DNA from 2 places in the Pseudomonas sp. NUPR-001 genome. Region 1 is predicted to be linked to the other one. Evidence: predicted binding sites of a transcription regulator. Region 1 holds the regulator's gene; the other holds the start of a gene.

Evidence for each region. Region 1 encodes sigma-54, which starts transcription at its own class of promoters, with help from an activator protein. Its sites were predicted from a motif close to ANTGGCATNNANNTTGCTNT; they were not measured.
Region 2: a site for sigma-54 is predicted at 10,274-10,293, ahead of glnA (type I glutamate--ammonia ligase). Genes of this name have one in related genera too.

Annotation. Positions count from the first base shown of each region.
Region 1 is NZ_CP197353.1:4,877,401-4,892,242, reverse strand. Features, by position in the region: gene ACP6KB_RS22410 (YhdP family protein) at 1-2,500, shown strand, start outside; gene ACP6KB_RS22405 (carbon-nitrogen hydrolase family protein) at 2,515-3,366, shown strand; gene tldD (metalloprotease TldD) at 3,369-4,808, shown strand; gene yjgA (ribosome biogenesis factor YjgA) at 4,851-5,372, opposite strand; gene pmbA (metalloprotease PmbA) at 5,481-6,827, shown strand; gene ACP6KB_RS22385 (FagA protein) at 7,060-7,461, shown strand; gene fumC (class II fumarate hydratase FumC) at 7,454-8,830, shown strand; gene ACP6KB_RS22375 (hypothetical protein) at 8,851-9,312, shown strand; gene ACP6KB_RS22370 (superoxide dismutase) at 9,315-9,926, shown strand; gene ACP6KB_RS22365 (ZIP family metal transporter) at 9,938-10,831, shown strand; gene ACP6KB_RS22360 (HPr family phosphocarrier protein) at 10,848-11,120, opposite strand; gene rapZ (RNase adapter RapZ) at 11,141-11,995, opposite strand; gene ptsN (PTS IIA-like nitrogen regulatory protein PtsN) at 11,999-12,463, opposite strand; gene hpf (ribosome hibernation-promoting factor, HPF/YfiA family) at 12,476-12,784, opposite strand; gene ACP6KB_RS22340 (RNA polymerase factor sigma-54) at 12,862-14,355, opposite strand; gene lptB (LPS export ABC transporter ATP-binding protein) at 14,535-14,842, opposite strand, start outside.
Region 2 is NZ_CP197353.1:5,652,040-5,666,881, reverse strand. Features, by position in the region: gene ACP6KB_RS26030 (murein hydrolase activator EnvC family protein) at 1-889, opposite strand, end outside; gene gpmI (2,3-bisphosphoglycerate-independent phosphoglycerate mutase) at 1,080-2,609, opposite strand; gene ACP6KB_RS26020 (rhodanese-like domain-containing protein) at 2,825-3,241, shown strand; gene grxC (glutaredoxin 3) at 3,243-3,497, shown strand; gene secB (protein-export chaperone SecB) at 3,539-4,027, shown strand; gene trmL (tRNA (uridine(34)/cytosine(34)/5-carboxymethylaminomethyluridine(34)-2'-O)-methyltransferase TrmL) at 4,154-4,609, opposite strand; gene ACP6KB_RS26000 (hypothetical protein) at 4,608-5,045, shown strand; gene ntrC (nitrogen regulation protein NR(I)) at 5,299-6,735, opposite strand; gene glnL (nitrogen regulation protein NR(II)) at 6,732-7,817, opposite strand; gene ACP6KB_RS25985 (chorismate mutase) at 8,074-8,619, opposite strand; gene glnA (type I glutamate--ammonia ligase) at 8,772-10,178, opposite strand; gene thiI (tRNA uracil 4-sulfurtransferase ThiI) at 10,510-11,964, shown strand; gene typA (translational GTPase TypA) at 12,092-13,915, shown strand; gene ACP6KB_RS25965 (YkgJ family cysteine cluster protein) at 14,034-14,441, opposite strand; gene ACP6KB_RS25960 (glycogen/starch/alpha-glucan phosphorylase) at 14,640-14,842, shown strand, end outside.

The DNA of each region.
Region 1 (14,842 bases):
TACCGACGCGTTCATGCTGCACCTGTACCCGATCTTCGCCAAACCCTGGAATTACCAGAAAGCCAACGCACGCCTGACCTGGCGCCTGGACCAGGAAGGTTTCACGCTCATCGCCCCCTACCTGAAAGTCCTGGGCGAAGAGGGCAAGATTGCCGGCGACTTCCTCATTCGCCTGTTGTTCGATGAAACGCGTGAAGACTACATGGACTTGCGTGTCGGCCTGGTCGAAGGCGATGGCCGCTACACCGCCAAGTACTTGCCCGAGGTGTTGAGCCCGGCGCTCGACGAATGGCTGCGTACCGCCATTCTCAAGGGCGCGGTCGATGAAGGCTACTTCCAGTATCAGGGCTCGCTCAACCATGGCGCTGCCGAGCAGGCACGCAGCATCAGCCTGTTCTTCAAGGTGCATGACGCCGCGCTCGACTTCCAGCCTGGCTGGCCGCAAGTGCAGCAGGTGAACGGTGAGGTGTTCATCGACGACGACGGGGTACGGGTAAACGCCAGCCGCGGGCAGTTGCTCGACACCCAGGTCAGCGATGTGCGGGTCAATATTCCGCATGTCGCCAGCGGTGAGCACAGCCATATGTACCTGGACGGCGCATTCGACGGTGGCCTGGGCGACGGCTTGAAAATCCTCCAGGAAGCACCAATTGGCACTGCCGCGCTGTTCGCTGGCTGGGAAGGTCAAGGCAAACTCAAAGGCAAACTCAAACTCGACGTGCCTTTGGCTAAAGGCCAGCAACCGCAAGTAGTGGTGGATTTCGATACCAGCGACGCACGCCTGAAAATTGCTGCCCCGGAGCTTGAGCTCAAGCAGCTCAAGGGCGCTTTCCGTTTTGATTACGGCAAAGGGCTCAGCGGACAGAACATCAGCGCCCGGGTCTTCGACAAACCCATCACCGCACAGATTTTTGCCGAAGGTAAACCTGGTGAGCTGCAAACGCGTGTTCAGGCCAAAGGGCAGGTGGCCCTGTCGGCGCTGACCCAATGGTTGCAGGTCAAGCAGGCGCTGCCATTGGCCGGGGAAATTCCCTATCAACTGCAGCTCAACCTGGGTAGCCGTGACAATCAGCTCAAGGTTGACTCCAGCCTCAAGGGCCTGGCCATCAACCTGCCAGCGCCGTTCGGCAAAAGTGCCGATGAAACCCGCGACAGTCAGTTCGGCATGTCCTTGCAAGGGCCTGAGCGGCGCTTCAATTTCAGCTATGCCAATGTGGCTAACGCGCTGTATGCCGCCCCCATGGACAAGCTGGATCAGGGACGTGGCGAGCTGGTGTTCGGCAGTGGCAGCGCGCAGTTGCCGAGTGCGCAGGGTGTGCAGGTGCGTGGCAGTTTGCCAGAGCTGGACTTGGCGCCCTGGCAGCAACAAATGGACGGTATGACCGGTAATGACCCGAGCGGCAGTGCCCGTCAGCTGTTACGCGGCGTTGACCTGAGCATCGGCCGCCTCAAGGCTGCCGGCCTTGAACTGAACCAGGCGGTGGTACGTCTGGTGCGCAATCCGAACAACTGGTCGTTGCGCCTGGACAGCAAGGAAGTCATCGGCAACGCTCGTATGCCGGACGCCAAAGGTGCACCGCTGGTGGTGAACCTGCAGACCTTACACCTGCCGCCGCAGGATCCCGCCGAGGTCACCGTCCCTAACGCCCCCGACCCGATGGCGGCCATCGATCCGCGCAAGATTCCGTCGATTGACCTGAACGTCGACAAGCTGTTTCGTGGCGATGACCTGCTCGGCAGCGCAGCAGTGAAAGTGCGCTCCAGTGCCAAAGGCATCACCCTCAACGACCTGGACCTCAACCTCAAGGGCCTGCAGATCGACGGCAGCGGCGCCTGGGAAGGCGCTCCGGGCGCCAGTAGCAGTTGGTACAAAGGGCGCCTCGAAGGCAAGAACCTGGCTGACGTGCTCAAGGCGTGGAATTTTGCTCCTACCGTCACCAGTCGCGATTTTCGTCTGGATGCCGATGCCCGCTGGCCTGGATCGCCCGCCTGGGTGAGCCTGGCCCGGCTTTCCGGCAGTCTCGATGCGGCCTTGCGCCAAGGCCAGTTTGTCGAGGTCGAAGGCGGCGCTCAGGCCCTGCGGGTGTTTGGCTTGCTCAACTTCAACTCGATTGGCCGCCGTTTGCGCCTGGACTTTTCCGACCTGTTCGACAAAGGCCTGAGCTATGACCGGGTCAAAGGCCTGCTGGTGGCCAGCGAAGGTGTGTATGTTACCCGCGAGCCGATCACCGTCACCGGGCCGTCGAGCAACTTTGAGCTTGATGGTACGTTGGACATGGTGCGCGACCGCGTCGATGCCAACTTGCAAGTGAGCTTGCCGATATCCAACAACCTGCCGCTGGCCGCGCTGATTGTCGGCGCGCCGGCCGTCGGTGGTGCACTGTTTCTGGTCGATCGCCTCCTCGGTGACCGGGTGGCGCGTTATGCCAGTGTGCATTATCGCGTCGAAGGGCCGGTGAAAGAGCCTAAAATCAGCTTTGTAAAACCGTTCGACAAGTAATGTCAGGAGCGTGCATGAAGGCAGCAGTCATTCAGATGGTCAGTCAGAGCGATATCCTGGCCAACCTGGAGCAGGCGCGGCGCCTGCTCGAACAGGCGGCAGAGGGCGGTGCGCGGCTGGCGGTGTTGCCAGAGAATTTTGCTGCCATGGGGCGGCGCGACAGTGCTGCCATCGGCCGTGCCGAAGTCTTGGGCCAGGGGCCGATCCTGCCGTGGTTGAAACAGACTGCCCGCGACCTCAAGTTATGGGTGGTGGCCGGCACGCTGCCGTTGCCGCCCGAAGGGCTTGCCGACGCCAAGTCGCACGCCTGTTCGCTGCTGATTGACGAGCATGGCGAGACGGTTGCGCGCTACGACAAGCTGCACCTGTTCGATGTCGATGTTGCCGACAACCGCGGCCGTTATCGGGAGTCTGACGATTATGCCCACGGCAGCCAGGTGGTGGTGGCAGACACCCCAATCGGGCGGCTGGGTTTGAGCGTATGTTATGACTTGCGCTTTCCTGAACTGTACAGCGCCTTGCGCGCCGCCGGCGCCGAAGTGATCACTGCTCCGGCGGCATTCACCGCAGTGACCGGGGCGGCGCATTGGCATGTGCTGATTCGTGCGCGGGCAATCGAAACCCAGTGCTACGTGCTGGCCGCCGCCCAGGGCGGTACACACCCGGGGCCACGGGAAACCTATGGACATGCGGCAATCGTCGATCCCTGGGGGCGTATCGTCGCCGAACAGGACTGCGGCGAGGCCGTGCTGCTGGCCGAACGCGACAGCAGCGAACAGGCGTCCATTCGGGCGCGGATGCCGGTGGCCTTGCACCGGCGCTTTTTCTCGCAGGACGCCTTGCGGCCTGCGCACACCTCGGAGTGACTATGAGCGAGATGTTATCCACTGTCAGCGAGCACTTGCTGGCGCCGGGAGGGCTGACCCTCGATAGCCTGCAGTCAGTGCTGGGAGAGTTGGCCGGACCGGGTATCGATGCTGCCGACCTGTATTTCCAAGGGCAGATTTCCGAATCCTGGGCGCTTGAAGACGGCATCGTCAAAGAAGGCAGCTTCAACCTCGACCAAGGCGTGGGTGTACGTGCCCAGTCCGGTGAGAAAACCGGTTTCGCCTACAGCAACGCGATCAACCTCGAAGCGCTGACATCGGCGGCGCGTGCCGCGCGCTCGATTTCCCGCGCTGGGCAGAACGGCACTGTGCAGGCCTTCAAAAGCCAGGACGTGGTCCAACTGTATGGCACCGACAACCCGCTGGAAGTGATCAGCCGCGCCGAGAAGGTCGAGCTGCTCAAGCGTGTTGATGCCGCTACCCGCGCCCTGGACCCACGGATTCAGCAAGTCACCGTGAGCATGGCCGGGGTCTGGGAGCGCATCCTGATCGCCGCCGCCGACGGTAGCCTGGCAGCCGATGTGCGTCCGCTGGTGCGCTTCAACGTCAGTGTGATCGTTGAGCAGAACGGCCGGCGTGAGCGTGGCGGTCATGGCGGTGGCGGGCGTACCGACTATCGCTATTTCACCGACGAGCGGGTGATGGGCTTTGCCCGTGAAGCCCTGCGTCAGGCCCTGGTCAACCTGGAGGCAATTCCGGCGCCAGCGGGCACCCTGCCAGTGGTGCTGGGGTCCGGCTGGTCTGGCGTGCTGCTGCATGAAGCCGTGGGGCACGGCCTGGAAGGCGACTTCAACCGCAAGGGCAGCTCGGCCTACAGCGGCCATATGGGTGAGAAAGTGGCGTCGAGCCTGTGCACCATTGTCGACGACGGTACCCTGGAAGGCCGTCGTGGCTCGCTGAGCGTGGACGACGAAGGTACCCCCACCGAATGCACCACGCTGATCGAGAACGGCATCCTCAAAGGCTACATGCAGGACAAACTCAATGCCCGCCTGATGGGCATGGCAGTCACCGGTAACGGTCGCCGTGAGTCCTATGCCCACTTGCCCATGCCGCGCATGACCAATACCTACATGCGCGCAGGCGAAAGCGACCCTGAAGAAATCATCAAATCGGTCAAGCGCGGCATCTACTGCGCCAACCTTGGCGGCGGTCAGGTGGATATCACCAGTGGCAAGTTTGTCTTCTCGACCAGCGAAGCCTATCTGATCGAAGACGGCAAAATCACTGCACCGGTCAAAGGCGCGACCCTGATTGGCAATGGTCCCGAAGCCATGAGCCGGGTGTCGATGGTCGGCAACGACCTGTCGCTGGACAGTGGTGTGGGGACGTGTGGCAAGGATGGTCAGTCGGTGCCGGTTGGCGTTGGCCAGCCAACCCTGAAGATCGATGCGATTACCGTGGGTGGCACGGGCGCATGAGGATGAAACCGGGCGGGCAGGGCGCCTGCCCGGTCGCGGGGCTCAACGCAGGCCGCGTTGAACCTCGTCCAGGGTGCGAATGTACTTGAAGATCTTGCGGCTGGCGCTAGGCGGCTTGTTGGTTTTCAGCTCATGCTGGGCCTGGCGGATCAACGAGCGCAGTTGCTGGCGGTCGGCTTCCGGGTATTCCTGGACGAACTTCTCCAGGACTTCATCGGTGCCGTCGATCAGCCGGTCGCGCCAGCGTTCAAGGCCGTGGAAGCGCTCGTTGTACTGGCGAGAGGAGGCATCGAGTTGCTCAAGCAGTGCATTGATCGCGTCGATGTCCTGGTCGCGCATCAGCTTGCCGATGAACGAGCGATGACGGCGTTTAGCCTCGTTCGCCGTGTGCCGCTTGTGCTCTTCGAGGGCCGCGCGCAGCTCGTCGGTCAGAGGCAGTTTGGCCAGGGTGTCGGGCTTGAGCGTGGTAAGGCGCTCGCCCATCTCGACCAACGCCTGCATTTCGCGCTTGATCTGGGTTTTGCTTTTTTCGCCTTCGAAGGCGGTGTCGTAAGAATCAACCATGGGGGCAGTCCGCTGAGAATCGCCGCCATGATAACCAGTCGGGGGCCGCTTGTCCGGCCCGGTCGTAGATTGACCCGTGCCGAACGCAGAATTTGAGTGGAGAAAACCATGAGTTCAGTCCAGAGCGTAGGTCCACAGGCCCTGCCAGCGTTGCAGGAGCAGGTTGAGCAGATCATTGCCGAAGCCAAGCGCCAGGGGGCCAGCGCCTGTGAAGTGGCGGTGTCGCTGGAGCAGGGGTTGTCGACTTCGGTGCGTCAGCGTGAAGTGGAAACCGTGGAGTTCAACCGTGACCAGGGTTTTGGCATCACCCTGTACGTCGGCCAGCGCAAAGGCTCGGCCAGCACTTCGGCCAGCGGCAGCGAGGCGATTCGCGAAACGGTCGCGGCGGCATTGGCGATTGCCAAGCACACCTCCGAGGACGATTGCGCCGGCCTTGCCGATCCAGCCTTGATGGCGCGTGATCTGCCGGACTTCGACCTGTATCACAATTGGGACATCACCCCGGAGCAGGCTATTGAGAAAGCGCTGGCCTGCGAAGCGGCCGCATTCGATACCGATGCGCGGATCAAAAATGCCGACGGCACCACGCTCAATACCCACCAGGGTTGCCGTGTGTATGGCAACAGCAACGGTTTTATCGGTGGCTATGCCTCGACCCGCCACAGCCTGAGCTGCGTGATGATTGCCGAAGCCGACGGGCAGATGCAGCGGGACTACTGGTATGACGTCAATCGCCAGGGTGAATTGCTGGCCGATCCACGCAGCATTGGCCAGCGCGCAGCGCAGCGGGCTGCCAGCCGCCTGGGTGCGCGTCCGGTACCGACCTGCGAGGTGCCGGTGTTGTTCTCCGCCGAGCTGGCTGGGGGCTTGTTTGGCAGTTTCCTGTCGGCGATTTCTGGCGGCAACCTGTACCGCAAGTCATCGTTCCTCGATGGCGCCATGGGCCAGCGCCTGTTCCCCAGCTGGCTGACCCTGGATGAGCGGCCACACTTGATGCGTGCCCTGGGCAGTTCGGCGTTCGACGGCGATGGCCTGGCGACCTACGCCAAACCGTTCGTCGAGAAAGGTGAGCTGGTCTCCTACGTGCTGGGTACTTATTCCGGACGTAAACTCGGCCTGCCGAGCACCGCCAACGCCGGTGGTGTGCACAACCTGTTCGTCACCCATGGCGTTGAAGATCAGGCAGCGCTGATTCGGCGCATGGGGCGTGGGCTGCTGGTGACCGAACTGATGGGGCATGGATTGAACATGGTCACCGGTGACTATTCACGCGGCGCGGCGGGTTACTGGGTGGAGAACGGCGAGATTCAGTTTGCCGTTCAGGAAGTCACGATTGCCGGCAATATGAAAGACATGTTCCAGCAAATTGTCGCGATCGGTAATGATCTGGAAACCCGTAGCAACATCCATACTGGCTCGGTACTGATCGAACGCATGACCGTGGCTGGCAGCTAGATCCTCTGTGGGAGCAACTGTCTTGCTCCACCTGTGGGAGCGGGCTTGCCCCGCGAGGCGATGGGGCTGACAGACCGCTATCGCGGGGCAAGCCCGCTCCTACAGCAATTAGCCCCCACCTACAGGCAACATCAGAGAAGCCCGGCCTTGTGTCGGGCTTTTTGTTTTTCTGCTTTTGCATCCTTGAACTGATTCTGATTATCAATTAATAATGAATATCATTATCTAGGCGATGATGTTCATGAAATCCGTCCTTCACGAATTGCCCTACCTCGAAAACTGGCGCTGGCTCAGCCGCCGCATCCGTTGCGCGATGGAGCCGGACGAGCCGCGCTTGATCGATCACTACCTGGCCGAAGGTCGTTATCTGGTGTGTTGCACCGATACCTCTGCCTGGACCGTCGCCCTGACTTCATTCCGCCTGCTTCTGGACACCGCTTGCGACCAAATGCTGCCTTGGCATTGGCGCTGCCTGTGCCTGGACCAGGCCTGGAAGCCACTGTTGCAGCTACGCAAGCTCGACGGTGGTGAGCACGGCCAGCGTTGGCAGCCATTTGCCCTGCAATTGGCCAACTGCACGCTGCTGCCTTCCATTTCTTTCGCTGAACTGATGCAAGGACTTGATGATGAGTAATACCCGTATCGAGCGTGACAGCATGGGTGAACTGCAGGTGCCGGCCGAGGCCCTGTATGGCGCTCAAACCCAGCGCGCGGTGAACAACTTCCCGATCAGCCAGCAGCGTATGCCAACCCAGTTCATTCGGGCGCTGCTGCTGGCCAAGGCCGCTGCGGCCAAAGCCAACATCGAACTGCAGCAACTGGACGAAGGGCAGGGCACTGCCATCGTCAAGGCGGTTGAACAATTGCTGGCCGGTGACTTCATCCAGCACTTCCCGGTGGACATCTACCAGACCGGTTCGGGCACCAGTTCGAACATGAACGCCAACGAAGTCATCGCCACCCTGGCCAGCCGGATCCTCGGCGACACGGTCAACCCGAACGATCACGTCAACTGTGGGCAAAGCAGCAACGACATTATCCCCACCACGATCCACGTGAGTGCGGCGCTGGCGTTGCATGAGCAGCTGCTGCCAGCGCTCAAGCACCTGGTGCAGGTCATCGAGCGCAAGGCGGTAGAGGTTCACCCCTTCATCAAGACCGGCCGTACCCACTTGATGGATGCCATGCCGGTGCGCATGAGCCAGGTGCTCGGCGGCTGGGCGGCGCAAATCAGGGGCGCCATCGCGCACCTGGAGTCGACTTTGCCGGCGCTGCAGGCACTGGCCCAGGGCGGCACTGCCGTGGGTACCGGTATCAACGCTCATCCTGAGTTTGCCGGACGATTCAGCCAGCAGCTCTCTGCGCTGACCAAGGTGCCGTTCACCCCGGGGCAGAACCTGTTCGCCCTGATCGGCTCGCAGGACACTGCGGTTGCCCTGTCGGGTCAGCTGAAAACCACGGCGGTAGCGCTGATGAAGATCGCCAACGACCTGCGCTGGATGAACTCCGGACCGCTGGCAGGCCTGGGAGAGATTGAATTGGAAGGCTTGCAGCCCGGTTCGTCGATCATGCCTGGCAAGGTCAACCCGGTGATTCCGGAAGCCACCGCCATGGTCGCCGCTCAGGTTATCGGCAACGACGCCACCATCGCCGTGGCCGGGCAGTCGGGCAACTTCGAGCTCAATGTGATGCTACCGATCATTGCCCAGAACCTGCTCAGCAGCATCGAGTTGATGGCCAATGTCAGCCGCCTGCTCGCCGACAAAGCGATTGCCAGCTTCAAGGTCAACGAGCCCAAGCTGAAAGAAGCCTTGGCGCGTAACCCGATCCTGGTCACCGCCCTGAACCCGATCATCGGCTACCAGAAAGCTGCGGAGATCGCCAAGACCGCCTACAAGCAGGGGCGTCCGATCATTGAGGTGGCCCTGGAGCACACCGATCTGCCACGCAGCCAGCTGGAAGTGCTGCTCGACCCGGAAAAGCTCACGGCTGGCGGTATCTGATACCGCACTGGAGGTTTGTCATGCAGCACTGGAAACGCACCACCGAAATTGCCAATCGCCTGTTCGATCAAGGCGAACTGGTCGATGCCCGCGAGTTGTATCTCCAGGCCCTGGCCTTGGCCCAGGTGTTGTTCGAGCGCTGGCATGACGCCGACGAAGCGGTGGCGGTGTGTGTGATTGCACATCACAACCTGGCCGACCTGCACTTGCGTTTGAACCAGCCGCAGGAGAGCGCAGAGTACCTCTGCGCCATCCACCAGCGGTTGTTGCAAGCCATGCAGGACCCTCGGCTGGCGCCAGCGCTGCGCGAAGCGGCGCTGCGCCACAGCAGCAAGACCTACACCGAATTACTGAATTTCATCAGTGAGTACGGCCAGTACCCGCGTACTGAGCGCCTGCTCCATCGCCATGGCCCTCAGCCGGTGGTTATCGCCGGTCAGGAACGCGCAGGGTCTTCAGCTCATCATTACGGAATCCACTGATAATGCCTCATACCTTGCCTGCATTGCCTTACGCCTACAATGCGCTGGAACCGCACATCGACACCCAGACCATGCAGATTCACCACAGCAAGCACCACCAGACCTACATCAATAACCTCAATGCAGCGCTTGAGGGCACCGAATGGGAAAAATGGCCGGTCGAGCAACTGGTGGCCGCAGTCAAACAACTGCCGCAGAACCTGCAGGCCGCAGTGATCAACCAGGGTGGCGGCCATGCCAACCATTCGCTGTTCTGGACGGTCATGTCGCCTCAGGGCGGTGGTGAGCCCCAAGGCTCGGTCGCCAAGGCGATTGATGAGCAATTGGGTGGCTTCGATGCCTTCAAGGAGGCGTTTACCAAGGCTGCACTCACCCGCTTCGGCAGCGGCTGGGCCTGGCTCAGCGTTACCCCGGAGAAGAAACTGGTGGTGGAAAGCAGTGGCAACCAGGACAGCCCGTTGATGAACGGCAACACGCCGATTCTGGGGCTGGACGTGTGGGAACACGCTTACTACCTGCTGTACCAGAACCGCCGTCCTGAATACATCAGCGCCTTCTACAACGTGATCGACTGGTCCGAAGTAGAGCGTCGCTACACCGCCGCCCTCGTGTGAGTCGAACCGGTATGCGCTCGGATGTGATGTCCATTGGTAGTGTGCGCCTGTTTCGCCTGGCGCTGGGGACCTTGTTGCTACTGGTCGGCTGTGCCTTGCTGGTGGCAAAAGGGTTTGCCTGGCTAGACCTTGAGCCGCGGATGATGCGTGCGCTTGAAGGCGGTGCCTTGTGCGCGCTGGGAACGGCATTGGGCGCGGTGCCGGTGCTGGTGATCCGGAGCATGCCGGTAGCCTTGGCCGATACCTTGCTAGGTTTTGGTGCCGGGGTAATGCTGGCGGCCACTGCATTTTCCCTGATCATTCCGGGGCTGGATGCTGCCGCCGCAATTGGCCTGGGGAAATGGGGCGCTGGGGGACTGATCAGTTTCGGTCTGCTGCTTGGCGCCTTCTGCCTTTACCTGGTCGATCTAAAAGTATCCGGCGCCTCACCTGAGGCCTTGGTGGGCAGTACGCAGCAGCCGGTGATCGCTGCACGGATCTGGGTGTTCGTGATCGCCATCATTGCCCACAACATTCCCGAAGGCATGGCCATTGGCGTGTCGGCGGGCGGTGGCATGCCGGATGCCGATAGCCTGGCGATGGGCATCGCCTTGCAGGATGTACCCGAAGGCCTGGTCATTGCGCTGGTGCTGGCTGGGGCCGGGATGGCGCGCTTCAAGGCGTTTGCCATTGGTGCGGCGTCCGGGTTGGTCGAGCCGTTGGCGGCAGTGATCTGCGCCTGGCTGGTGACGGTGGCCGAGTTGTTGCTGCCGTTAGGGCTAGCCTGTGCGGCGGGCGCGATGTTGCTGGTGGTGACTCAGGAAATCATTCCTGAATCACGCAGCAATGGCCATCATCGCCTGGCGAGCCTGGGGCTGTGCATTGGCTTCTGTTTGATGATGGTGATGGATACGGCGATGGCGTGAGGCGAAGCGAGGGCGGTTACTCGCCCTCGTCAAAGTAGTTGTTGATCAGTTCGACCAGCGCATCGAGTGCTGCGTCTTCTTCTTCACCCTCAGTGTGCAGGTGCACCTGGGTGCCTTTACCGGCGGCGAGCATCATCACCGCCATGATGCTCTTGCCGTCGATCATTTTTTCTGGCGCACGACCGATACGCACTGCACAGGGGAAGCGTCCGGCCACGCCGACAAACTTTGCCGCAGCCCGGGCGTGCAGCCCCAGCTTGTTGATGATGGTGATTTCACGAGCGGGCATCGCGGCGGTGGTCCTGTGGGCTAGAGGTCGCGGTGGCGAACCTGGACGTTCTTCAGAGATTGCTGCAGCAACTGGCCCAGGCGCTCGGTGAGGTACACCGAACGGTGGTGACCACCGGTACAGCCAATGGCAATGGTGACATACGCGCGGTTACTGGCGGCGAAGCGCGGCAACCACTTGAGCAGGTAACTGGAGATGTCCTGGAACATTTCCTCGACATCGGGCTGGGCGGCCAGGTACTCGATCACTGGCTGCTCCAGGCCGGAATGCTCACGCAGCTCCGGTTTCCAATACGGGTTGGGCAGGCAGCGCACATCGAACACCAGGTCGGCATCGACCGGCATGCCGCGCTTGAAGCCGAACGACTCGACCAGAAACGCAGTACCGGGCTCCGGCTGGTTCAGCAGACGCAGTTTGATCGAGTCACGCAACTGATACAGGTTCAGGTTGGTGGTGTCGATTTTCAGGTCGGCAAGGTCGGCAATCGGCCCCAACAAGTCACTCTCGACCCGGATCGCTTCGGCCAGCGAGCGATTGGCGTTGGTCAGTGGGTGACGTCTGCGGGTTTCGGAAAAACGCTTGAGCAGGGTGTCTTCATCGGCGTCCAGGTACAGTACATCGCACTGGATATGCCGACTGCGTGCATCTTCAAGCAGCTCGGGGAAGCGTGTCAGGTGGCTGGGCAGGTTGCGGGCATCGATCGATACCGCCACTTTGGGCTGCATCAGCTCGGTGTTGATCAGGGCATTTTCCGCCAATTGCGGAAGCAGCCCTGCCGGCAAGTTATCGATGCAGTAGTAACCGTTGTCCTCCAGAACTGCGAGGGCGGTGCTCTTGCCGGAGCCGGATCGGCCACTGACGATAATTAGGCGCATAGTTTAAAGCCCGTTTTGTGCGTCCAGTACAACCTGGTACAGGGCTTCACTGCTATCGGCGGCACGCAGCCGGTCACGCACGACCTTTTGGTCAAGCATGCTGGCAATTTGGCGCAAAAGCTCAAGGTGCGCATCGGTGGCCGCTTCTGGAACCAGCAGGACAAACAGCAAATCGACCGGGGCGCCATCGATGGCGTCGAAGTCGATCGGTGCATCCAGGTGCATCAGGGCGCTGATGGGGGATGAGCAGCCTTTGAGGCGGCAATGTGGAATGGCAATGCCATTACCAAAACCAGTCGACCCGAGTTTCTCCCGGGCAACCAGGCTTTCAAAAACGTCTTGCATCTCCAGGTCCGGGGCTTCCCGGTTGATCAGCGTGGCGATTTCCTGGAGTACGCGCTTTTTACTGCCACCCGGCACGTTCACCAGGGAACGGCCGGGGGTCAGGATGGTTTCAAGTCGGATCATGGATGAGGGGGATCAGCGGGCCGCTGCACCTTGCAGCAGGCTTTGCTGTTTTTCCTTGTGTTTTTTCAGTTGGCGGTCGAGCTTGTCGGTCAAGGCGTCGATCGCTGCATACATGTCTGAGTGTTCGGCATTTGCAACCACTTCGCCGCCGGGAATAAACAGCGTCGCTTCAATTTTCTGCTGCAGTTTCTCGACCTTCATGATCACCGTTACGTTGGTGATCTTGTCAAAGTGTCCTTCCAGCCGCTTCAGTTTCTGTTCGACGTACTCGCGCAGCGGTTGGGTGACTTCTACATGCTGTCCACTGATATTGACTTGCATACAGCTTCTCCTTTGTTGCCCGTGCATAAGAGGCAGGTGTTGCGCCTGCCACTGAACTGCGGTGGTTATCTCAGGGGCTACATCAGTCGCTTGCGTTCACTCGACGGTGCGATGCCGAGGGACTCGCGGTACTTGGCGACGGTGCGACGGGCTACCTGGATACCTTGTGCCTCCAGTAAACCAGCGATCTTGCTGTCACTCAATGGCTTTTTCTGATTTTCCGCAGCAACCAGTTTTTTGATGATCGCGCGGATCGCTGTAGACGAGCATTCACCGCCTTCGGAGGTGCTCACGTGGCTGGAGAAAAAGTACTTCAGCTCGTAAATTCCGCGCGGGGTATGCATGTATTTCTGGGTGGTGACCCGGGAAATGGTCGACTCGTGCATGCCCACCGCTTCAGCGATGTCGTGCAGCACCAGCGGCTTCATGGCTTCGTCGCCATGGTCGAGGAACCCGCGTTGGTGCTCGACGATCTGGGTGGCGACCTTCATCAGGGTTTCGTTGCGGCTTTGCAGGCTCTTGATGAACCAGCGGGCTTCCTGCAACTGGTTGCGCATGAAGGTGTTGTCGGCGCTGGTGTCGGCGCGGCGGACGAAGCCGGCGTACTGCGGGTTGACCCGCAAGCGTGGCACGGCTTCCTGGTTGAGCTCGACCACCCAGCGCTCGCTGTCTTTGCGCACGATGACATCGGGCACCACGTACTCAGCTTCACTGGATTCGATCTGCGAGCCGGGGCGTGGGTTGAGGCTCTGAACCAGTTCGATGACCTGGCGCAGCTCGTCTTCCTTGAGCTTCATGCGGCGCATCAGCTGGCTGTAGTCGCGGCTGCCGAGCAAGTCGATGTAGTCACGTACCAGGCGCTGTGCCTCGGCCATCCACGGGGTGCTGGCGGGCAGTTGGCGCAGTTGCAGCAGCAGGCATTCGCTGAGGTTGCGGGCGGCGACGCCGGCAGGCTCGAATTGCTGAATGCGGTGCAACACCGCTTCAACTTCATCGAGCTCGATATCCAGTTCGGGGTCGAACGACTCGCAGATTTCCTCGAGGGTTTCGTCGAGGTAGCCCTGGTTGTTGATGCAGTCGATCAGGGTGACGGCAATCAGCCGGTCAGTGTCGGACATCGGCGCCAGGTTCAACTGCCAGAGCAGGTGGCTTTGCAGACTCTCGCCCGCCGAAGTACGGGTGGTGAAGTCCCACTCGTCATCGTCGTTGCTGGGCAGGCTGCTGGCGCTGGTCTGGTAGATATCTTCCCAGGCGGTGTCGACCGGTAGCTCGTTGGGAATGCGCTCGCTCCATTCGCCGTCTTCCAGGTTGTCCACGGTTTGCGTGGTTTCCTGGAAGCTGGTGTCCTGAACTTCGGCAACAGGCTTGTTCTCGGCGTTGTCGGCCATCGGGTCGCTGTTGTCGAAGTCGTCGCCGTCTTCCTGACGTTCGAGCATCGGGTTGGATTCCAGCGCTTCCTGGATTTCCTGCTGGAGGTCCAGGGTAGACAGCTGGAGTAAGCGGATGGCCTGTTGCAACTGCGGGGTCATCGTCAGTTGCTGGCCCATTCTTAGGACGAGCGATGGTTTCATGGCAGGGGCTTAACACCTTTGTCGCCGGCGCACATGCGCCATCCACTACTAGGGCACCGAAGCGCCAATTTTAAGCAAGTTATATGCCTGAAATTGGAGCGTTTGCCTAGGGTGCTGTAACAATTAAGCCGGTTTTCACCGGGCCAGCCACCCAAGGCAAGCGCTGTGTCGCTTCGAACTTACAAGCGGAACTCGTGGCCCAGATACACCTCTTTGACCAGGTCGTTGGCCAGGATGGTTTCTGCATCGCCTTCGGCAATCAGCTGACCATCGTTGACGATGTAAGCGGTTTCGCAGATATCCAGCGTCTCGCGGACGTTGTGGTCGGTGATCAGTACACCGATGCCCTTGGCCTTGAGGTGGTGGATGATCTGCTTGATGTCGCCAACCGAAATCGGGTCGACACCGGCAAAGGGTTCGTCGAGCAGGATGAACTTCGGCGCAGTGGCCAGGGCGCGGGCGATCTCCACGCGGCGACGTTCGCCGC
Region 2 (14,842 bases), 770 kb from region 1:
AAAAAGCGCCACCGAAGGTTTCGCCGTTGCTGGAAACCAGCGGGCCGGGCATCGACTTGGGTTTGCTCGGGGTGCTGCTACTGCTGGCGGCCAGGGCTTCGCGCTGGCGCTGTTTTTCCGCTTCCTGGGCTGCGAGCAGGGCTTTTTTCCGAGCTTCCTCGGCTTCACGTGCCTGGCGGGCCAGGGTTTCCTCGATGGTCTTGAGGACCTTGGTCAGGTCGGCCTGGTCTTGTTCACGGGCCTGGAGCTTCTGGTCGCGGGCTTTGACGTCGTTGTTCAGCTTGGCCAGCACCTGTTGGCGCTCGACACGGACTTTTTCCAGTTCCTGGCGCTGGGCGTCGAGGTTGCCTTGTTGAGCCAGCAACTGCGCCTGTTGCAGGCTGATGTCTTGCTCGACGTTGGCCAGCTGGCGCAGCGTCTCATTGAAGTTACGCAGTTGCGTCATGCGCGCCTGACTCAGGTAATCGTAATAGGTCAGGGTGCGGGCGAATTTTTCCGGGTTCTGCTGGTTGAGCAGCAGCTTGAGGTATTCCTCACGGCCGTTCTGGTAGGCCGAACGGGCCTGGATGGCAATCAGGCGTTGTTGTTCAACGCGGGCGCTCTGGAGTTTTTTTTTCTCGTGATCAAGGCGCTCCAGCTCGCCCTCGGTCTTTTTTAGTTCCTGCTGCAGGGCCTCCACCTGCTTTTCCAGCTTACCGATATCGGTTTCAGTGCTGCGCAGGTCTTTCTGCACACCGGATTTTTCCTGCTGCAACTGACCGAGCATTTTTTTCAGCTCGGCAATGTCCTGACGCGTAGCGTCGAGTTGCTGCTGGGTTTGCGCGCGCTCATCGGCAAACGCCGGACTGAGCAGGCAAGACAGGGCGAGTAGGATCAGGGCGCGAAACATGGAGTGGGCGACACCAGGGATAGAGACTGGCCTAGTATGCCCGCCATAGACGCCAAAAAAAACGCCTCAAGGCATATGCATTGAGGCATTGGTCGGCTTTAGCGATAACTTTTAAGGTTCAAGCGGCAGGAAGGGCGTGCAAACACGCTGCTTCTTGCCGCTTAACGCTCATCACTTGCGGCTTGAGCCTTCAGACGAGAATCGAGGTGCCGGTCATTTCCGCCGGCTTTTCCAGGCCCAGCAGCTTGAGCATGGTCGGTGCCACGTCGGCCAGCACGCCGCCTTCGCGCACGCTCAGGTCGCGCTTGCCAACATAGATGAACGGCACCGGCTCAGTGGTGTGAGCGGTGTGCGCCTGGCCGGTGCAGGCGTCTTCCATCTGCTCGACGTTGCCGTGGTCGGCAGTGATCAGCGCTTCGCCGCCGACTTTGTCGAGGGCATCGACAATGCGGCCAACACACAGGTCCAGGGCTTCGACCGCTTTCACTGCCGCTTCAAACACGCCGCTGTGGCCGACCATGTCGCCGTTGGCGTAGTTGACCACGATCACGTCGTAGCGCTGCTGCTCAATGGCCTCGACGATACGGTCGGTGACTTCCGGTGCGCTCATTTCCGGTTGCAGATCGTAGGTGGCAACCTTTGGCGACGGAATCAGGATGCGTTCTTCGCCTTCGAACGGTTCTTCGCGACCGCCGGAGAAGAAGAAGGTGACGTGGGCGTACTTCTCGGTTTCGGCGATACGCAGCTGGGTCTTGCCGTTCTTCGCCAGGTATTCGCCAAGCACGTTATTCAGGCTGCCGGGGGCAAAAGCGGCCGGTGCCGGAATTTTTGCCGAGTACTGGGTCAGGCCGATGTAGGCCGCCAGTTTCGGCAGGCGGGCACGGGGGAACTCATTGAAGTCGGCTTCGACAAACACCCGCGACAGTTCGCGCGCGCGGTCAGCGCGGAAGTTCATGAAGATCACGGCGTCGCCGTCTTCGACCTTGACCGCCTCACCGATGCGCGTGGCTTTGACGAACTCGTCGCTTTCGTCGCGAGCGTAGGCGGCTTCAAGGCCGGCCAGGGCGCTGTCGGCGGTGTAGTCGGCAACGCTGTCGACGATCAGGTTGTAGGCCGTCGATACGCGGTCCCAGCGGTTGTCGCGGTCCATGGCGTAGTAGCGGCCGATCAGGCTGGCGATGCGGCCTTTGCCCAGCTTGGCAAAGGTGGCGTCGAGCAGTTCGATGGACGATTGCGCGCTTTTCGGCGGTGTGTCGCGACCGTCGAGGAAGGCGTGCAGGTAAATCTTTTCGGCGCCGCGCTGTGCTGCCAGTTCAGCCATGGCAATCAGGTGGTCCTGGTGGCTGTGCACGCCGCCATCGGAGAGCAGACCAAGGATATGCACAGCCTTGCCAGCACCCACGGCTTTGTCGACGGCACCGCAGAGCACGGCGTTGTCGAAGAATTCACCGTCTTTGATGGCTTTGGTGACGCGGGTGAAGTCCTGGTACACCACGCGACCGGCACCGAGGTTCATGTGGCCGACCTCGGAATTACCCATCTGCCCGTCAGGCAAACCGACGTCCATGCCGGAGCCGGAGATCAAGCCATGCGGCCGGGTGGCGCGCAGACGATCGTAAACCGGCGTGTTGGCCGAGTAGATGGCGTTGTATTCGTGGCTTTCGCTGTGACCGAAACCATCCAGGATGATCAGGACCAAAGGCTTGGGCGTGCTCGTCATCAATAGAACTCACGGTTGTTCAGATGATAAAGACACGCATTTTAGGGCAAATTGGCCATGAATGACGAATTAACCTTGTTCACCAGCGGGCGCTGGCCGACGGACAGTAGCGCCTGGATGAGAATTACTGGCGACAAGCCGGTCGGGCGGGCTTTGGCCGACCTTGGGGGCTGTGTATACTGGCCGACATTTTTAATGGCCTGGAACACCCTCCGATGGTTGCTCACCTGATTGAATTCGCAACAAACCACTACCTGCTGGTTGGTACCTTCGTCGTTCTGCTGGTGCTGCTGATCGTTACCGAAGCGCGCAAAGGCGGACGCAGCCTGAGCACCGGCGAGCTGACCGCTCTGGTCAACAGCGAAAAAGGCCTGGTTATCGACATCCGTTCGGCCAAGGACTATGCCGCTGGCCACATCGTCGGCGCCGTGAACATTCCGCAGGACAAGTTCGCTGCCCGTATCGGCGAGCTGGAAAAGCATAAAGCCAACAAGACCCTGATCGTGGTCGATGCCATGGGCCAGCACGCTGGCACCACGGCCCGTGAACTGCTCAAGGCTGGTTTCACCGCTGCCAAACTGTCGGGTGGCGTGTCGAGCTGGAAAGCCGATAACCTGCCGTTGGTGAAGTGAAATGAGCGACGTCATCGTCTATTCCAGTGACTACTGCCCTTATTGCTCACGCGCCAAGCACCTGCTGCAGAGCAAAGGCGTGGCATTCGAGGAAATCAAGGTCGATGGCAAGCCGCAAGTGCGCGCCGAGATGAGCCAGAAGGCCGGCCGTACTTCGGTGCCGCAGATCTGGATTGGTAGCACCCACGTCGGCGGTTGCGACGACCTGTATGCCCTTGAGCGCGCCGGTAAACTCGACGGCCTGCTCAAGGCTTGAACCAGAACCCTTATTAAAGACCCTGCAAAGAAGGATCTGTCATGACTGACCAACAGAACAACGACGCTGCTGCAGCCGACGAAAGCGCACCACAGTTCTCCATGCAGCGCATCTATGTGCGCGACCTGTCGTTCGAAGCGCCGAAAAGCCCGGCGATCTTCCGTCAGCAGTGGGAACCGAGCGTTGCCCTGGACCTGAACACCAAGCAGAAAGGCCTGGAAGGCGATTTCCACGAAGTCGTACTGACCCTGTCGGTTACCGTGAAGAACGGCGACGAAGTGGCGTTCATTGCTGAAGTTCAGCAGGCCGGTATCTTCCTGATCAAGAACCTCGATGCGGCTTCGATGAGCCACACCCTGGGTGCGTTCTGCCCGAACATCCTGTTCCCGTACGCGCGCGAAGCGCTGGACAGCCTGGTGACCCGTGGCTCGTTCCCGGCGCTGATGCTTTCGCCGGTCAACTTCGATGCCCTGTACGCGCAAGAAATGCAGCGCATGCAGGAAGCAGGTGAAGCACCTTCGCTGCAATAAGCAGTGTGAGGAACTGAAAAAAGCGCCCCGATGGGCGCTTTTTTCATGGGGCTCTATCGCGGGGCAAGCCCGCTCCCACAGGGATTAGGTTCAACCTGTGGGAGCGGGCTTGCCCCGCGATCAACATCAGGCAAACCCTTGCTGGCGCCAGGCTTCGTACACCGTCACCGCCACGGTATTGGACAGGTTCAGACTGCGGCAACCCGGACGCATCGGCAGGCGCAGGCGCTGCTCGGGTGCCAGACTGTCGAGCACCTCGGCGGGCAGGCCACGGCTTTCCGGGCCGAACAGAAAGGCGTCACCCGGCTGGTAACTGGTCTCGTGATAGGGGTGCGAGCCCTTGGTGGTAAAGGCGAACAGCCGTGGTTGCCCAAGGCTTTCCAGGCAGCTTGCCAGGTCGGCATGGCGCTTGAGACTGGCGTACTCGTGGTAGTCGAGCCCGGCGCGGCGCAAGCGTTTGTCGTCCAGCTCGAAGCCGATGGGTTCGATCAGGTGCAAGTCGCAGCCGCTGTTGGCGCACAGCCGTATAATGTTGCCAGTATTCGGTGGAATTTCTGGTTGGAAGAGGATGACGTGAAACATGCACGGCTCCGAGCATAAAGATGGCGAGCATTCTACTCCTGAACCGGACATCCGTTCGCAACAATGGCCACGGGTGCTGTTTTCATTGGCAATCTTCGGCATGTTGGTGGGCCTGATGATCGGGCGCCTGACCGCGCCTGAACCGCGGGTGTTGGAACAGGTGCAGGTGGTGGAGGGCGGGTTGGACCTATGGTTCAACGAAGAGCCCAAGCTGCATGGCGAAGAGGTCGATGGCACCCTGGCGTTGCTGTTCGATGCAGAAGGCAAGGCTGCGCGTGGCCAGTTGCAGCAACAGGGCAAGCCGGTCAGCTGGCGGGTGCAGAAAAGTGATGGTGGGTTGCTTGTGACGCTGGTGGCGGCCCGTCCTCTGCACGGCAACTGGGCCGGTGCAGAGGATGAAGGGCGTTGGCGTGTGCAGGTACGTCTGCACGAATAAAAGAGGGGAATCCCCGGCCTGCCTGTACCAAGGCCCCCAAAACTGGAAGTACTGATTCTATTGCAGAGTGTGTGCCAGTTTTGTGGCAGCCAGTGAAATAGGGGGTTTAAGGGTCTAGCGTGGGGTTTTGCGGGGGATTTGTGCTTTGCGGTGGTGCGCGGGGCACAGGTTCGGTGCAAAAAGCATCGCGGGGCAAGCCCGCTCCTACAGGTCTTCTGTAGGAGCGGGCTTGCCCCGCGATATCGGTAAAAAATCAGGCCTCGTCGTCGCCGTCTTCTTCACCACCGTCGACTTTCATGCCCAGTTCTTTGATTTTGCGCGTCAGGGTATTACGCCCCCAGCCAAGCAATACCGCCGCATCCCGACGACGCCCGGCGGTGTGCTTGAGGGCGGTTTCGATCATGATCCGTTCAAAGCTCGGCACGGCGCTATCAAGCAGGCTCGACTGGCCGCGGCTCAGCGCCTGGTCAGCCCATTGACGCAACGCCTGTTCCCAATTGGTGACGGGCGCGCTGTCTTGCGGCAGGTTGAGCAGCTCGGGCGGCAGGTCACCAATATGCACTTCCCGGCCCGAGGCCATGACGGTGATCCAGCGGCAGGTGTTTTCCAGCTGACGCACGTTGCCCGGCCACGGCAAGTTGCGCATGAACTCCTCCGTCTCGGCTTTGAGCAGTTTAGGCTCGACCGCCAGCTCCTGAGCGGCGCGGCCGAGGAAGTGGCGCGCCAGTGTCGGGATGTCTTCACGACGGTCGGCCAGGCGTGGAATGTGGATGCGGATGACGTTCAGGCGGTGGAACAAGTCTTCGCGAAACTTGCCGGCCTGCACCAGGGTTTCCAGGTTCTGGTGGGTTGCGGCAATGATGCGCACGTCGACCTTGACCGGCACATGACCACCCACCCGGTAGAACTCGCCATCAGCCAATACCCGCAACAGGCGTGTCTGGGTGTCGGCGGGCATATCGCCGATTTCGTCGAGGAACAGGGTGCCGCCATCGGCTTGCTCGAAGCGCCCGCGGCGCAGGTTGGCCGCGCCGGTGAAGGCACCTTTTTCGTGGCCGAACAGCTCGGACTCCATCAGGTCCTTGGGGATCGCCGCCATGTTCAGGGCGATGAACGGTGAGGCGGCCCGTGGGCTGTGACGGTGCAGGGCGTGGGCGACCAGTTCTTTACCGGTTCCGGACTCACCGTTGATCAGCACGGTGATGTTGGAGTGGCTCAGGCGACCGATGGCGCGAAACACCTCCTGCATCGCCGGCGCTTCGCCGATGATTTCCGGGGTGCGGGTCAGGCTCGGTGCGGTGTCCAGGCCTTGCTGCTCCTGGGCGTGCTGGTTGGCACGCTTGACCAGCGATACCGCTTCATCAACGTCGAACGGTTTCGGCAGGTATTCGAACGCGCCGCCCTGATAGGACGCCACCGCGCTGTCGAGGTCTGAGTGCGCGGTCATGATGATGACCGGCAGGCGTGGGTGGTGCTCACGAATCTGCGCCAGCAGGTCCAGGCCACTGGCACCCGGCATGCGGATATCGGAAATGATCACGTCCGGCTGCTGCCGAGCCAGTCGGCTCATGACGCCGTCGGCGCTGTCGAAACTTTGTGTGGTCATGCCTTCCTGCTGCAAGGCTTTTTCCAGAACCCAGCGGATGGAGCGATCATCGTCGACGATCCAGACGGTTTCACTACGGCTCATGAGGCGGAGGCTCCTTGTTCCAGCGGCAGAAAGATCGAGAAGGTGGTGTGGCCAGGATGGCTGTCACATTCGATCAGGCCCTGGTGCTGGCTGATGATGTTCTGGGTAATGGCCAGGCCCAGCCCGGTACCGTCCGGGCGGCCGCTGACCATGGGGTAGAAGATGGTTTCCTGAAGTTCGGCGGGAATGCCCGGGCCGTTGTCGATGATCTCGACCTTGGCCACCAGGCGATGGCGGGTATGGCCAATGGTGAACTGACGCATGGCCCGAGTGCGCAGGCTGATACGCCCCAGGCGCAGCTCGTTTTGGCCACTGATGGCCTGCATGGCGTTGCGCACGATGTTGAGCACCGCCTGAATCATCTGTTCGCGGTCGATCAGCACATCGGGCAGGCTTGGGTCGTAGTCACGCACCAGAGTGATGCCGCCCTGGCTTTCGGCTTCGACCAGGCTGCAGACCCGCTCGAGCACTTCATGGATGTTGGTCATCGCCAGTGACGGCAGTTTGTTCGAACCGAGCATACGATCGACCAGGTTGCGCAGGCGATCAGCCTCTTCAATGATCACGTTGGTGTAATCCTTGAGGCTTTCCTCGGGGAGTTCCCGCGACAGCAACTGCGCCGCCCCGCGAATACCACCCAGTGGATTCTTGATCTCGTGGGCCAGGCCGCGTACCAGCAGTTTGGTGGTTTCCTGCTTGGACAGCTGGGCTTCTTCTTTGGTGATGCGCAGCAGCCGGTCGCGCGGGTGAACCTCAAGCAGCAGCAAAGTCCGTCCGGCGTTGAGGATCGGCGTTACCGCATAGTCGACGGTTTGGGTTTGCCCGGTCAGCGAGGTCAGCTGAGCTTCGCGCTTGGTGAACGGGTGGGCGTGTTCCACCGCCTGGCGCAAGGAGTTGAGCGCTTCAGGTGACTCGGTGAACAACTCACTGATGAATTGCCCATGGCTACGCTGGCCGCTGATGGCCAGGAGCATTTCCGCTGCCGGGTTCATGTACTCAAGGCGCAATTCGGCATTGAGCAGGATGGTAGCGGTGGTCAGGTTGTCCAGTAGCAGTCGGTGCAGGGCATCGCTGATGGTCATGGGGTGTCTGTGACCTCTTTTGGCTCATGACGACTCCGGCTGGGCCAGGGTCGTGGGCGCTGGTTGTCTGCTGGTAACAAGAAAATGCAAAAAACAAACCAAGGCTCCGAAAAGAAGCGGATCTGCCGGATAAAGACCTGTATTTGCGCTAAATATGGCTATAAAGCCCTAAAACGGCAGTGTGCTTGAACCAAAATGGGCTGAATCGCTCAAGTGCACGCTGTTTCGTGCACCAATATAGAGCATAGAGGAAAGATTACTGCACGGCGCACAGGTGAGCGGTGGCGCGAACCAGGGCCAAGGCGCGTTGTGGGTCGTTTGCCCGTTGGCCAATGGCCTGAGCCACCGTGCGCTGGCAATCTTCGGGACGATTGCGATCGAACGCTGCAAGCTCGCTGAGCAGGCTGCGCTGCAGGCGGTCCAGTTGCGGGCGCAAGTGCATGGCCAGATCGACGCGGTGCGTGCCGGGTGCACTGCCTACGGCGTGCCACTTCGACAGCGCGCTGTACTGGAGCAGTTTGTTGGCTTCAATCTGGTCGCCGAAAAATATTGCCGCCCGCCGTGGGTCAACGCCGAAACGCACCGCCTGAGCCTGAACGTTAGTGATGATCTGCACTTCGCGACTAAGGTCTTGTACGGGCTGGCCCGAGTCCCATTTGTTCAGGGCCACGGCCTGGGCGATGTCCAGGCGTTGATCAACGCTGTTGAGCAACCGCTGCAATTCGCTGTCAGGGGAGGGTGTTGAGGTGCAGCCGGTGAGCAGCAGGGGTGTAAACAGTAAGACAGGCAAGAAAGTACGCATGATAAGGCCTTCAGAAAAGGGAGCGCTGAGTGTGCCGTGGCTCAATCTTTTTACCTGTCGGCTGCTTCGCATACCTTTGTCAGAAAAAAAGAAGGCCTCCCGAAGGAGGCCTCTTTTTGTAGCGTCACGCCGCTTGCGCAGGCGTCACTGAATTAGCAGCTGTAGTACAGCTCATATTCCAGTGGGTGTACGAAGGTGCGGACTTTGATTTCTTCTTCGCTCTTCAGGGCGATGTAGGCATCGATGAAGTCGTCGGAGAACACGCCGCCCTTGGTCAGGAACGCACGGCCTTTGTCCAGCTCTTCCAGGGCTTCTTTCAGGCTGCCGCAAACCTGTGGGATCTCTTTCGCCTCTTCAGGCGGCAGGTCGTACAGGTTCTTGTCGGCAGCGTCGCCTGGGTGGATCTTGTTCTGGATACCGTCCAGGCCGGCCATCAGCAGTGCAGCGAAGGCCAGGTATGGGTTGGCAGCCGGATCCGGGAAGCGTGCTTCGATACGGCGGGCTTTAGGGCTCGACACGTAAGGAATACGGATCGAAGCGGAACGGTTACGGGCCGAGTAGGCCAGCATGACCGGGGCTTCGAAGCCTGGTACCAGACGCTTGTAGGAGTTGGTCGAAGGGTTGGTGAAACCGTTCAGAGCCTTACCGTGCTTGATGATACCGCCGATGAAGTACAGGGCGGTGTCGGACAGACCGGCATAGCCTTCGCCAGCGAAGGTGTTCTTGCCATCTTTCCAGATCGACATGTGCACGTGCATACCCGAGCCGTTGTCGCCGTACAGTGGCTTAGGCATGAAGGTAGCGGTACGGCCGTAGACATCGGCAACGTTGTGCACGACGTACTTCAGGGTCTGAACTTCGTCAGCTTTCTTCACCAGGGTGTTGAACTTGACGCCGATTTCGTTCTGGCCGGCAGTTGCCACTTCGTGGTGGTGAACTTCGACGGTCTGACCCATTTCTTCCAGTGCGTTGCACATGGCAGTACGGATTTCGTGGTCGTGGTCGAACGGCGGAACTGGGAAGTAGCCACCTTTAACGCCTGGACGGTGGCCGCGGTTGCCGCCTTCTACGTCCTGGTCGGACATCCACGAGCCTTGCTCGGAGAAGATTTTGAACATCGAGCCGGAGATGTCGGACTTGAACTTCACTTCGTCGAAGATGAAGAACTCAGGCTCTGGACCGGCGAACACGGTGTCACCGATCATGGTGGCTTTCAGGTGCTCTTCAGCGCGCTTGGCGATCGCACGTGGGTCGCGGTCGTAGCCTTGCATGCTCGAAGGTTCGATGATGTCGCAGACCAGGATCAGGGTCGGCTCTTCGGTGAACGGGTCCAGTACGGCGGTGTCGTCGACCGGCATGAGGATCATGTCGGAGGCTTCGATGCCTTTCCAGCCAGCAATGGAGGAACCGTCGAACATTTTGCCGACTTCGAAGAAGTCGTCTTCCAGCGCATCGCGAGCTGGCATGGTCACGTGGTGCTGGGTGCCTTTGGTGTCCGTGAAGCGCAGATCAATCCATTTAACGTCATGATCTTTGATGAGTTGAACCGACTTCGACATAGTGTCCTCCGGGTGGGGTAGAGCTTGCCTGTGCAGCCCTTTAATTTGGGTGATGCCGGGCGCGAATAGTCGGCCAAGGCAACCTGCCTCACAAGGGAGCAAATTGCATGCCAGTGCCCCGGTTTGGATGTTTTGCCCGATTCTCATGCATTAACGGGCGGTTTGGCTGAAATGCCGGTGGTTTTCTGCACTCTTAAGAGGCGCTTTTGGTGCGTAGCGCACCAAATGAGTGCGCGTGAAACCTTCTGTAGATTAATTGGTTAAACCTTGAGCAATTTCCGCTATAATCCGCGCCCCACTTTTTTAGTCGGCACCTCGCGCGCTGTTTTTCATGAAACTAATCGTAAAAGTCTTTCCAGAGATCACCATCAAGAGCCGCCCGGTTCGCAAGCGCTTCATCCGTCAACTGGGCCGCAACATTCGTATCGTGCTCAAGGACCTCGATCCTGAGCTGGCGGTCGATGGTGTCTGGGACAATCTCGAGGTGGTTACCCGCGTCGAGGACGAGAAAGTCCTGCGCGAGATGACCGAGCGCCTGACCTGCATGCCGGGTATCGCCCACTTCCTGCAGGTCGAAGAGTACCCGCTGGGTGACTTCGACGACATCGTCGCCAAGTGCAAGACCCACTTCGGTCACCTGTTGGCCGGCAAGCGCTTCTCTGTGCGCTGCAAGCGAGGCGGTCACCACACCTTCACCTCGATGGATGTCGACCGTTATGTCGGCAGCCAGCTGCGTCAGCAGTGCGGCGCCGCCGGTATCGACCTGCGCAACCCCGAAGTCGAGGTACGCATCGAAGTGCGCGACCAGCGCCTGTATGTGATCCACAGCCAGCACAAAGGCATCGGCGGCTACCCGCTGGGCGCCCTGGAGCAGACCCTGGTGCTGATGTCCGGTGGTTTCGACTCCACCGTGGCGGCCTACCAGATGATGCGCCGCGGCCTGATGACTCACTTCTGCTTCTTCAACCTCGGTGGCCGTGCCCACGAGCTGGGGGTGATGGAAGTTGCCCACTTCCTGTGGAAGAAATACGGCAGCAGCCAGCGCGTGCTGTTCATCAGCGTGCCGTTCGAGGAAGTGGTCGGCGAGATCCTCGGCAAGGTCGACAACAGTTACATGGGCGTGACCCTCAAGCGCATGATGCTGCGCGCGGCGGCGCACATGGCCGACCGCCTGGAAATCGACGCGCTGGTCACCGGCGAGGCGATTTCCCAGGTTTCCAGCCAGACCCTGCCGAACCTGTCGATCATCGACCAGGCCACCGATAAACTGGTACTGCGTCCGCTGCTGGCCACCCACAAGCAGGACATCATCGACCAGGCCGTGGAAATTGGTACCGCTGACTTCGCCAAGCACATGCCTGAATACTGCGGGGTGATTTCGGTGAACCCGACCACCCACGCCAAGCGCCACCGCATCGAGCACGAAGAGAAACAATTCGACATGGCCGTGCTGGAGCGCGCTCTGGAGCGCGCCCGCCTGATCTCCATCGACCATGTGATCGAGGAGCTGAGCCAGGACATCCAGGTCGAAGAAGTCGGCCAGGCACTGGCCGGTCAGGTCGTGATCGACATCCGTCACCCGGATGCCCAGGAAGATGAACCGCTGGAACTGGATGGCATCGAAGTCAAAGTCATGCCGTTCTATGCGATCAACAGCCGCTTCAAGGAACTGGACCCAACGCGCCAGTACCTGCTGTATTGCGACAAGGGCGTGATGAGTCGGCTGCATGCCCACCACCTGCTGAGCGAGGGACATGCCAATGTGCGTGTTTATCGTCCGGCATAAGACGCCGGGGCTGTATGGCGGAAGTATCCGCCATCGCCCTCCCGACCGCCGGGCAGTCTGAGCGCCGTTCATTCATATTCGCCACTTAAAATAGTGGCAACCCGAATCCTCTGATCGAGATACACAAGTGATCGAAAATCTGCGTAACATCGCCATCATCGCCCACGTTGACCATGGTAAAACCACCCTGGTTGACAAACTTCTGCGTCAGTCCGGCACTCTGGAGCGTAACGAGCTCAACGACGAGCGCGTCATGGACTCCAACGACCAGGAAAAAGAGCGCGGTATTACCATTCTGGCGAAAAACACCGCCATCAACTGGAACGGCTACCACATCAACATCGTCGACACCCCCGGCCACGCCGACTTCGGTGGCGAGGTTGAGCGTGTAATGTCGATGGTTGACTCGGTACTGCTGCTGGTCGACGCCCAAGACGGCCCGATGCCGCAAACCCGTTTCGTGACCAAGAAGGCGTTCGAAGCCGGCCTGCGTCCAATCGTGGTCATCAACAAGGTTGACCGTCCGGGCGCACGTCCTGACTGGGTTCTGGACCAGATCTTCGATCTGTTCGACAACCTCGGTGCTACCGACGAACAGCTGGACTTCAAAGTCGTCTACGCCTCGGCCCTGAACGGTATTGCCGGTCTGGACCACACCGACATGGCTGAAGACATGACCCCGCTGTACCAGTCGATCATCGACAACGTTCCAGCGCCAGCTGTTGACCGTGACGGTCCGTTCCAGATGCAAATCTCGGCACTGGACTACAACAGCTTCCTGGGTGTTATCGGTGTTGGCCGTATCGCCCGTGGTCGCGTCAAGCCGAACACCCCGGTTGTCGCTATCGACGTCGACGGCAAGAAGCGCAACGGCCGTATCCTCAAGCTGATGGGTCACCACGGTCTGCACCGCGTTGACGTTGAAGAAGCCCAGGCTGGCGACATCGTCTGCATCAGCGGTTTCGACGAGCTGTTCATCTCCGACACCCTGTGCAGCCCTGACGCGGTTGAGGCGATGAAGCCGCTGACCGTTGACGAGCCAACCGTTTCGATGACCTTCCAGGTCAACGACTCGCCGTTCTGCGGTAAAGAAGGCAAGTTCGTCACCAGCCGTAACATCAAAGAGCGTCTGGACAAAGAGCTGCTGTACAACGTTGCACTGCGCGTTGAAGAAGGCGACTCGGCTGACAAGTTCAAGGTTTCCGGCCGTGGTGAGCTGCACCTGTCGGTTCTGATCGAAACCATGCGTCGTGAAGGCTTCGAAATGGCTGTAGGCCGTCCGGAAGTCATCATCCGCGAAGTCAACGGCACCAAGCAGGAGCCGTTCGAGAACGTCACCATCGACATCCCTGAAGAAGCTCAGGGCAAGGTCATGGAAGAAATGGGTCTGCGTAAAGGCGACCTGACCAACATGGCGCCGGATGGCAAGGGCCGTGTACGTCTGGAATACAACATTCCAGCCCGTGGTCTGATCGGTTTCCGTAACCAGTTCCTGACCCTGACCAACGGTGCAGGCATCCTGACCTCGATCTTCGATCGTTACGACACCATGAAGTCGGGCCACATGTCTGGCCGTCTGAACGGCGTTCTGGTTTCGGTCGAAACCGGCAAGGCCCTGACCTACTCCCTGGAAACCCTGCAGGCGCGCGGCAAGCTGTTCGTCGAGCACGGCCAGGAGATCTACAACGGTCAAATCATCGGTCTGAACAGCCGCGACAACGACCTGGGCGTTAACCCAACCAAAGGCAAGAAGCTCGACAACATGCGTGCTTCGGGCAAGGACGAAACCATCGCCCTGGTTCCGCCAGTACGTCACACTCTGGAACAGGCTCTGGAATTCATCCAGGACGACGAGCTGTGTGAAGTAACGCCGAAGTCGATCCGTCTGCGTAAGAAGATCCTCGACGAAGGCGAGCGTACCCGCGCTGCCAAGAAAGCCAAGGCTAACTAAGCCCGGCTGAAACGAAAACGCCCCCGGTCGCAAGGCCGGGGGCGTTTTTGTTTGTCTGGAAATCAATCGCGGGGCAAGCCCGCTCCTACGGTGGGAGCGGGCTTGCCCCGCGATGCGTTTAGCGGCGCGCCGCAGGTTTGGGAATGTACGCGCAATACCCCGGCCGCGGCCCCACCCGTGGATGGTTACGGCAGGTATCCGGACGGGTTTCGTAAATGGTGCACAAGCGGCTTTTACGATCCAGGTACAAGCAATCATCGTTGCTCATCTGCGCCAGGGTGAAAATCCCCGACTTCTGGTTGAAGCGCTGGATGATCCCGTCCTTCTGCAAACGCTTGGCAATGTTCTTCGGTGGCTCGCCCACCTCGAACTCATCGACCACGCCCATGCGGATCAGGTCTTTGATTTTCACTTCTGTCGGCAAGGTGCAGCAGGTCGAGTTGCAGCCCCCGCACATATGGCTTTGGTACTTCTGCCAGGTCTCCAGGCGGTCGACTTCGGCGGCGGCAATCAGGGTCGGTTTCATCAGGTTCTGGTTTTAGGTGTTTTGGTAGGCGCGCGATCATACCGGAGTTGATCAAAATGTGAACAACCATTTGCCGGTTGTTTACCACCGGATCGCGCTTTTACGCACAAACACCCGAACCCGCACTGTCGCTCTGTGTCGAACGGTCTAGGCTGAGAAATCTCCATCCGCATTCGTCAACCTGATCGAGGACGTCGCATGTCTCAGGAACCACTCGCTCGTGACGCAGAGGTGGCCGCGTTTCGCACCGCTGTACTGAATAAATTGACTTACGCGGTAGGTAAAGACCCAGAGCATGCGTTTGAGCATGACTGGTTTGAAGCAATCGCCCTGGCTGCCCGTGATCACATGGTCGATCACTGGATGGACCACACCCGGCAGATTTACCGCAAGAGCCAGAA